3 regions of the Clostridium sp. TJA085 genome follow, and region 1 is predicted to be linked to each of the others. Evidence: riboswitches for the same ligand, from Rfam matches in the RefSeq annotation. Region 1 holds a riboswitch; each other region holds the start of a gene.

Region 1 (2,210 bases):
TCCACTTCTCTTAGTGAAGCTTCAATTATTCTTGCTATAAAAGGTGCTGTTGCAATTGAAAGTGGTACTATCATAGCTTCTTTTCCAATAGTTGTCCCAATTATAAATTTACTTAATGGAAAAAGCGCTACCATAAGTATTACAAAAGGAAAACTCCTAAGGGTATTTACCACAAAATCTAAAATTCTATAAACACTTTTATTTGGCCTTAAACCATCTTCTGCTGTTAAAGTTAAAACTATTGCAATTACAAATCCCCCTATAAAAGCAAAAACTGTTGATAATATAACCATATAAAAAGTTTCTAGCGTAGCTACTAATATTTCATTAAACATTAAATCACCTCCCATTCAACACTTTTATTTATAAGATAATTTATTACATCTTCTTTTTCCTTCTCCGAAACATTTATTACTAAGCTTCCTAAAACATCATCTCTAAACTTTTCAAGTCTTCCACAAACAATCGAAAAATCTAAATTCATCTCTCTTGCCATTTTTGTTATAATTGCATTTTCAGAAAAACTTTTTGGAAAAAATATTCTTATATTAACCCATTCCTCTGGTAAAGTATCATCATCTTCTCCTAAAAATTTTCTAAGAGAAACTCCTGGTTTTAAAAATAACTCTGAAGCTTTTCCTTGTGCTTTAACTACTCCCCCTTCTAAAAGAGTTATATTTTCGCAAATATCTTTTACAACTTCCATCTGATGTGTTACAACAACAATTGTTATTTTTAATTCTTTATTTATTTTTGATAAAAGTGCTAATATATTTTTTGTTGTTTTTGGATCTAAGGCTGATGTTGCTTCATCACAAAGTAAAATTTCTGGCTTTAATGCTAAAGCTCTAGCTATTGCTACTCTTTGCTTCTGGCCTCCACTTAATTCCTTTGGTTTACTATCTTTTTTATCCTCTAGTGAAACTAATTTTAAAAGTTCTAAAACCCTTAAATTTATATAATCTTTTTTATATCCCCAAACTTCAAGAGGTAATGCTATATTTTCATATACTGTTTTTCTATCTAAAAGATTAAAACTTTGAAAAATCATCCCCAAATTTTTTCTAATATTTCTGATATCCTCCTTACTCAAATTTTTTATTTCTTTTCCTATAACTTTTAAACTACCCTCATCATATTTTTCAAGGCCATTTAAACATCTAAGTAATGTTGATTTTCCAGCTCCACTATGTCCAATAATTCCATATATATCTCCTTTTTTAATGTTAAGTGATATATTATTTAAAACTTTAAAATCCCCAAATGTTTTAGATAATCCTTTTATTTCTATCAAACCTATATACCCCCTTTTTGTTAAAAATCTCTTTTTAATGTATTAGTTTAAAATAAAAATGCGCTAGAGAATAATATCTCTAGCGCATATAAGTATAACTTGCCCTATAAAATTACTCTCTCATCTATCAAGTATATGAATACTTGCAGGATTTGGCACCACATATAAAGTAATAACTTTAAATCATTACTAATTACATAGGTTGCCGGGCTTCATAGGGCCAGTCCCTCCACCGCTCTTGATAAGAACCTAATATTTTATTTTCAAACTTCTTGTATAATAATATAATATCTTATACATTTATTGTCAATAAGTTTTAAAAATTTTTATATAAATAGTTTTCTATATAAATATTTTTTATATAAATAATCTATGTCTATTAATTAAAACTGTTACAACTTTATTTATTAAATAACTTTCAAAATTTAAGTTTTAATAACTTCATAACTTAGAATATTTCTGTTTCCTCTTCAATATCTACAATTTCACCATCACAATTTTCTTCAATAAAATCTATAATCTTTTCTTTCATAGAATGAGCTATTTTTACATCTGTGCAAACTGCTGATATACCAATTACCGCCATCTTGTGTTCATCTTGTCTATCTACTTCACCAACAGATATATTAAATTTATTTTTTAATTTTTGAGTTATGCTTTTTACAATCATCCTTTTTTCCTTTAAAGAATTTACCCAAGATGCTCTAATTGTTATTTTCATAAGTAAAATATCCATAAATACCTATTTCCTTTCTATAAAGTATTTTTTTGATATAAGCAATTTATATTTTTATAATAATACATATTCTAACCAATATAAATTGTATTACTTATAATTTCACAAAAAATAATCAACTTATTCACAAAATTTGTAATTAATGAATAAGTTGATTATATTGTTTAAAAAAGCATAAAA
Region 2 (2,210 bases), 170 kb from region 1:
TATATACCTTGTAATACAATGTATATATAATTATAAATAGATTTTATAAGGGAAGTGAATAAGATGAGTATAAAGGGTGTATATTTAAAAGAAATAAATAAGTTAAGTCGATTAATGAGAGAGAAAGATAAAATAATATATGAAGAAATTATAATATATATGAGATTATCAGGTTTAAAGGATATAGATATAGAAGAAACTTTAATAGAAATAGGGGATATGATTATACAGTCAGAGAATGATAATAAAGATATAAATTATTTGATAGGAGATAATTATATAAAATTTTGTGATAATATAATTAACGAAATAAAATCTAAGTATAGTAGATTTGATAAAATAATAAATAATTTTAAAGTTCAGGTATTTTTAATATCCATGGCTGTTTTATTTACTATAAATTATTTAATTACTCAAGGAATAACTTTATTCAAAGATGAAGGGTTTACTTTAAATTATAATCTTACAATTAATCAATTAATTTCAAATTTAATAATAAGTATAATTTGCTATTTAGTATTTTTAGAGATAAAAAAAGATTCTATAAAGAATTATAAAATCAAATCTGATGTAAATTTTAAAAAAATAGATAACAAATTAATAAAATTCATTATTTTATTTTCTATGATTTCATTTGCTATAATGATAACTGTTAAGACAATAGTTCCGCAAATAAATTTAATTGATACAAAAATATATTTTTTAGTATTACCATTTGGGATTTTATATGAATTAAATGAATATATTAATGAGAAAGAATATAAAAAAAGAAGAGGGATAAAGAAAGAGTTGATATAAATGAATAAAAAAACACAAATGCTTAAGGGAACATTAGAAGGGTGCATATTAGCTATAATATATAAGAAAGAAACTTATGGATATGAAATAATATCAACTTTAAAAGAATATGGGTTCGATAATGCTTCAGAGGGAACTATGTACCCTTTACTTTTAAGATTGGAGAAATCCGGATTTTTAACTGCAACTATTAAGGATTCTGGTGTTGGTGCAAAAAGAAAATACTATAGTCTAACTGAAGAGGGAATAAATGAATTAAATAATTTTATAAAAAATTGGAATGAATTAAAAATGAATATAGATAATATAATTAGTTCAGTATAAATCGATTAAATTTAAATATAATTTAATGGATTTATATATTTAATTAAAATAATACAATATAAAAATATTGACTATTAAAAATCTATGTGTTAAAATTGCGATTAGTAAAATAATTAAATAAAGAAGCTCTTATCAAGAGAGGTGGAGGGAGACGGCCCTATGAAGCCCAGCAACCTACAAATATTTAAATATTATGTGTGGTGCTAATTCCAGTAGTTTATACTACAAGATAAGAAAGATTAGAATACAATCTCTTCTTATCGAAGAGTTTTTTTTATTGTAAAAATATTAGAAAATTCGGAGGAAAAAGGAATGAGAAGATTATTTACATCAGAATCAGTTACAGAAGGACATCCAGATAAAATCTGTGACCAAATTTCAGATTCAGTATTAGATGCTATATTAGCAAAGGATCCACATGCTAGAGTTGCTTGTGAAACATGCACAACTACTGGTATGGTAATGGTTATGGGAGAAATATCAACTAACTGTTATGTTGATATTCCTAAAGTTGTTAGAGAAACAATTAGAGAAATTGGATATGATAGAGCTAAATATGGATTTGACTGTGATACATGCTCAGTAATGACAACTATAGATGAACAATCAGGAGATATCGCTATGGGTGTTGATGAAGCACTTGAGTCAAGACAAGGAGAAAAAGATGAAGTTGAAGCAGTAGGTGCTGGAGACCAAGGTATGATGTTTGGATATGCTACAAATGAAACAGAAGAATTTATGCCTACTCCAATTGCTATGGCTCATAGACTTTCAAGAAGACTTACAGAAGTAAGGAAAAATGGAACATTATCATACTTAAGACCAGACGGAAAAACTCAAGTTACAGTTGAGTATGAAAATGATAAGCCAAAGAGAATAGATACTATAGTAATTTCAACTCAACATGATGAGTGTGCTACTTTAGAACAAATTCAATCAGATTTAAAAGAACATGTTATAAATGCTGTAATTCCAGCAGAATTATTAGATGAAAATACAAGATATTTCATAAACCCAACTGGAAGATTTGTTGTTGGTGGACCACAAGGAGATAGTGGATTAACAGGAAGAAAGATAATAGTTGATAC
Region 3 (2,210 bases), on a different contig from region 1:
TTTCATTCCTTTGTTAAGTATATACTCTATACCACCATTGTATTCAATAAGAGCTATCATTCCTGATATTAATAAAGAAATTATTATAAGCTCGCTCATCCCACTAATACCAGTAGCTAAATTTTGAAATAATCCAATTATATCAAAACTTGAAGTAAGTATACCTATAACACCGGCTAATATTATACCTGATGATAAAACAAAGATAACATTAACACCAAAAAGAGCTGCTACTAAAACACCTATATAAGGAACTATTTTTATAATGCTATATTCATAAGTTCCTAAACTAAATCCTTGTGTTCCTCTTGTTATAAAAGCAAAAATAATTGCTGTAATTATAGCTGCTGGAAGAACTATCTTAAAATTCATTCTAAACTTATCTCTCATATCACAACCTTGAGTTCTTGTTGCTGCAATTGTTGTATCAGATATTATTGATAAATTGTCCCCAAACATAGCTCCACTTACTACTGCGCCAACCACTAAAGCAACCGCAATTCCAGTTTTCTCAGATATACCAAGTGCTATTGGTACTAATGCAACTATAGTTCCCATTGAAGTCCCTACAGAAAGAGCTATAAAGCAAGCTACTATAAATATACCTGAAATTAACAGATTTGGAGGTAATACAGAAAGTCCTAAATTTACTGTTGATTCAACTGCACCCATAGCTTTCGCAACACTTGCAAAAGCTCCTGCTAATATAAATATTAAAATCATTAAAATTATATTAGGATTACCTGCTCCCTTACAAAAAATATGTAATCTTTCCTCAAAACTAATTTTATTATTCATAATCAAAGCCGTAACTGCTGCAATTAGAAATGGAATTATTACAGATACAGCATAAAAATCTTTTGCTATTAAAGATATTGAAACATATGAAACTATAAATACTAATAATGGCATTAATGCCAATACACTACCTGTTTTATTATTTTTCACTTTAAAATCCCCCTTTAATTTTAATAAAAAAAGCTTCTGATAGAAATCAGAAGCTTTATAAACTCTATATAAACACCACTTATCTATCAGTATTTAACTGCTGGAATTAGCACCACACCAAATAATTTATCGTATGACAAATTTACAATGCAAAATTAATTACATTGAAAAATTATAGTCTTCCCTATATTATTTAGTAGGTTGCCGGGTTTCACAGGGCCAGTCCCTCCACCACTCTTGATAAGACTTTATTTAATTTTTAATTTATTGTAACAAGTACTAACCATTAATGTCAATATATTTTTATTTTCATAAATCCCTATTTATACCTTTAATCAAATAAAATATAGGATAAAATTTAAGTTTTATCCTATACTTTTTTATTTATAATACCTCAGTTAGTTTATCTAATATTACCTTTCTAAATACATTAGCTGCTTCTTTATCATGAGAAATTTTATGTGATATCTCAACAAAATCTTCTGTTGAAATTCCAATAGTATTTTTAAACTCTTCACATTTTCCAGTCATAATTACTGAATCTTTTATAAAATCTGCTAAATCTGAAGCTCTTTTAAATACTTTTATATACAAAAATTTGCTGTTATCTCCAAGCCAAGCTTTATTGAACTTTCTTGTAAAAGTTTTAAGTTCATTTAAAATTTCATCTTCTGGCTTATCCCACATATAACTTAATTCATCATACTGTTCTTTCATAATTTCTTTTTCTTTTTTTGTAATTTTACCTTTAGAATATAAGTTATTAATTAATTCTTTTGTTGGTGAAACTGGTACTTTCATAATTAATTTTTCTGTACCATTTGCCCAATTATAAAAGGCTTTTTGCATAAATGAATGTTGGAGATAACCTAAAAGGGCTCTGGAATTTGGGAAGTATGAATACAAACTCTCTATCCCATTTTTATTTGAGAAAATCAAAGCATGTATATATACAGACTTTGAATTAGGCATTTCATGTGTGAATGCATGCCCTCTCACAGCATTGCAATCATTTACATTTTTGCCCCAAAAACTGAATGAATTGTAATTATCCTTCATAAATATCACCTTTCCTCATAAATCTCAATATAATATACTATAAAGTATATGTTATACAATACACCCTATATAGTATATTATACTACTTTTTATTGTTTCTATTCTTGATTTTTATAAATATTTATATTAATATTCTGTAAATAACATAAAACTTTAAGGAGGTTAATCATTTGTATTTTTGTGAAATATGCAATAAAAAAGCC

Evidence for each region. A riboswitch is a leader RNA that binds a small molecule or an ion and turns the genes downstream of it on or off. The one in region 1 is predicted to bind S-adenosylmethionine.
Region 2: another riboswitch for S-adenosylmethionine. It lies ahead of metK (methionine adenosyltransferase); the one in region 1 lies ahead of AC4FQW_RS06100 (methionine ABC transporter ATP-binding protein).
Region 3: another riboswitch for S-adenosylmethionine. It lies ahead of AC4FQW_RS09810 (Na+/H+ antiporter NhaC family protein); the one in region 1 lies ahead of AC4FQW_RS06100 (methionine ABC transporter ATP-binding protein).

Annotation. Positions count from the first base shown of each region.
Region 1 covers NZ_JBZEEZ010000001.1:1,185,950-1,188,159, forward strand. The annotation lists gene AC4FQW_RS06095 (methionine ABC transporter permease) at 1-335, opposite strand, end outside; gene AC4FQW_RS06100 (methionine ABC transporter ATP-binding protein) at 335-1,294, opposite strand; SAM riboswitch class I at 1,412-1,542, opposite strand; gene AC4FQW_RS06105 (DUF503 domain-containing protein) at 1,743-2,030, opposite strand.
Region 2 covers NZ_JBZEEZ010000001.1:1,352,492-1,354,701, reverse strand. The annotation lists gene AC4FQW_RS06870 (hypothetical protein) at 64-798, shown strand; gene AC4FQW_RS06865 (PadR family transcriptional regulator) at 799-1,122, shown strand; SAM riboswitch class I at 1,249-1,358, shown strand; gene metK (methionine adenosyltransferase) at 1,435-2,210, shown strand, end outside.
Region 3 covers NZ_JBZEEZ010000003.1:102,817-105,026, forward strand. The annotation lists gene AC4FQW_RS09810 (Na+/H+ antiporter NhaC family protein) at 1-948, opposite strand, end outside; SAM riboswitch class I at 1,025-1,195, opposite strand; gene AC4FQW_RS09815 (hypothetical protein) at 1,333-2,007, opposite strand; gene AC4FQW_RS09820 (HNH endonuclease signature motif containing protein) at 2,178-2,210, shown strand, end outside.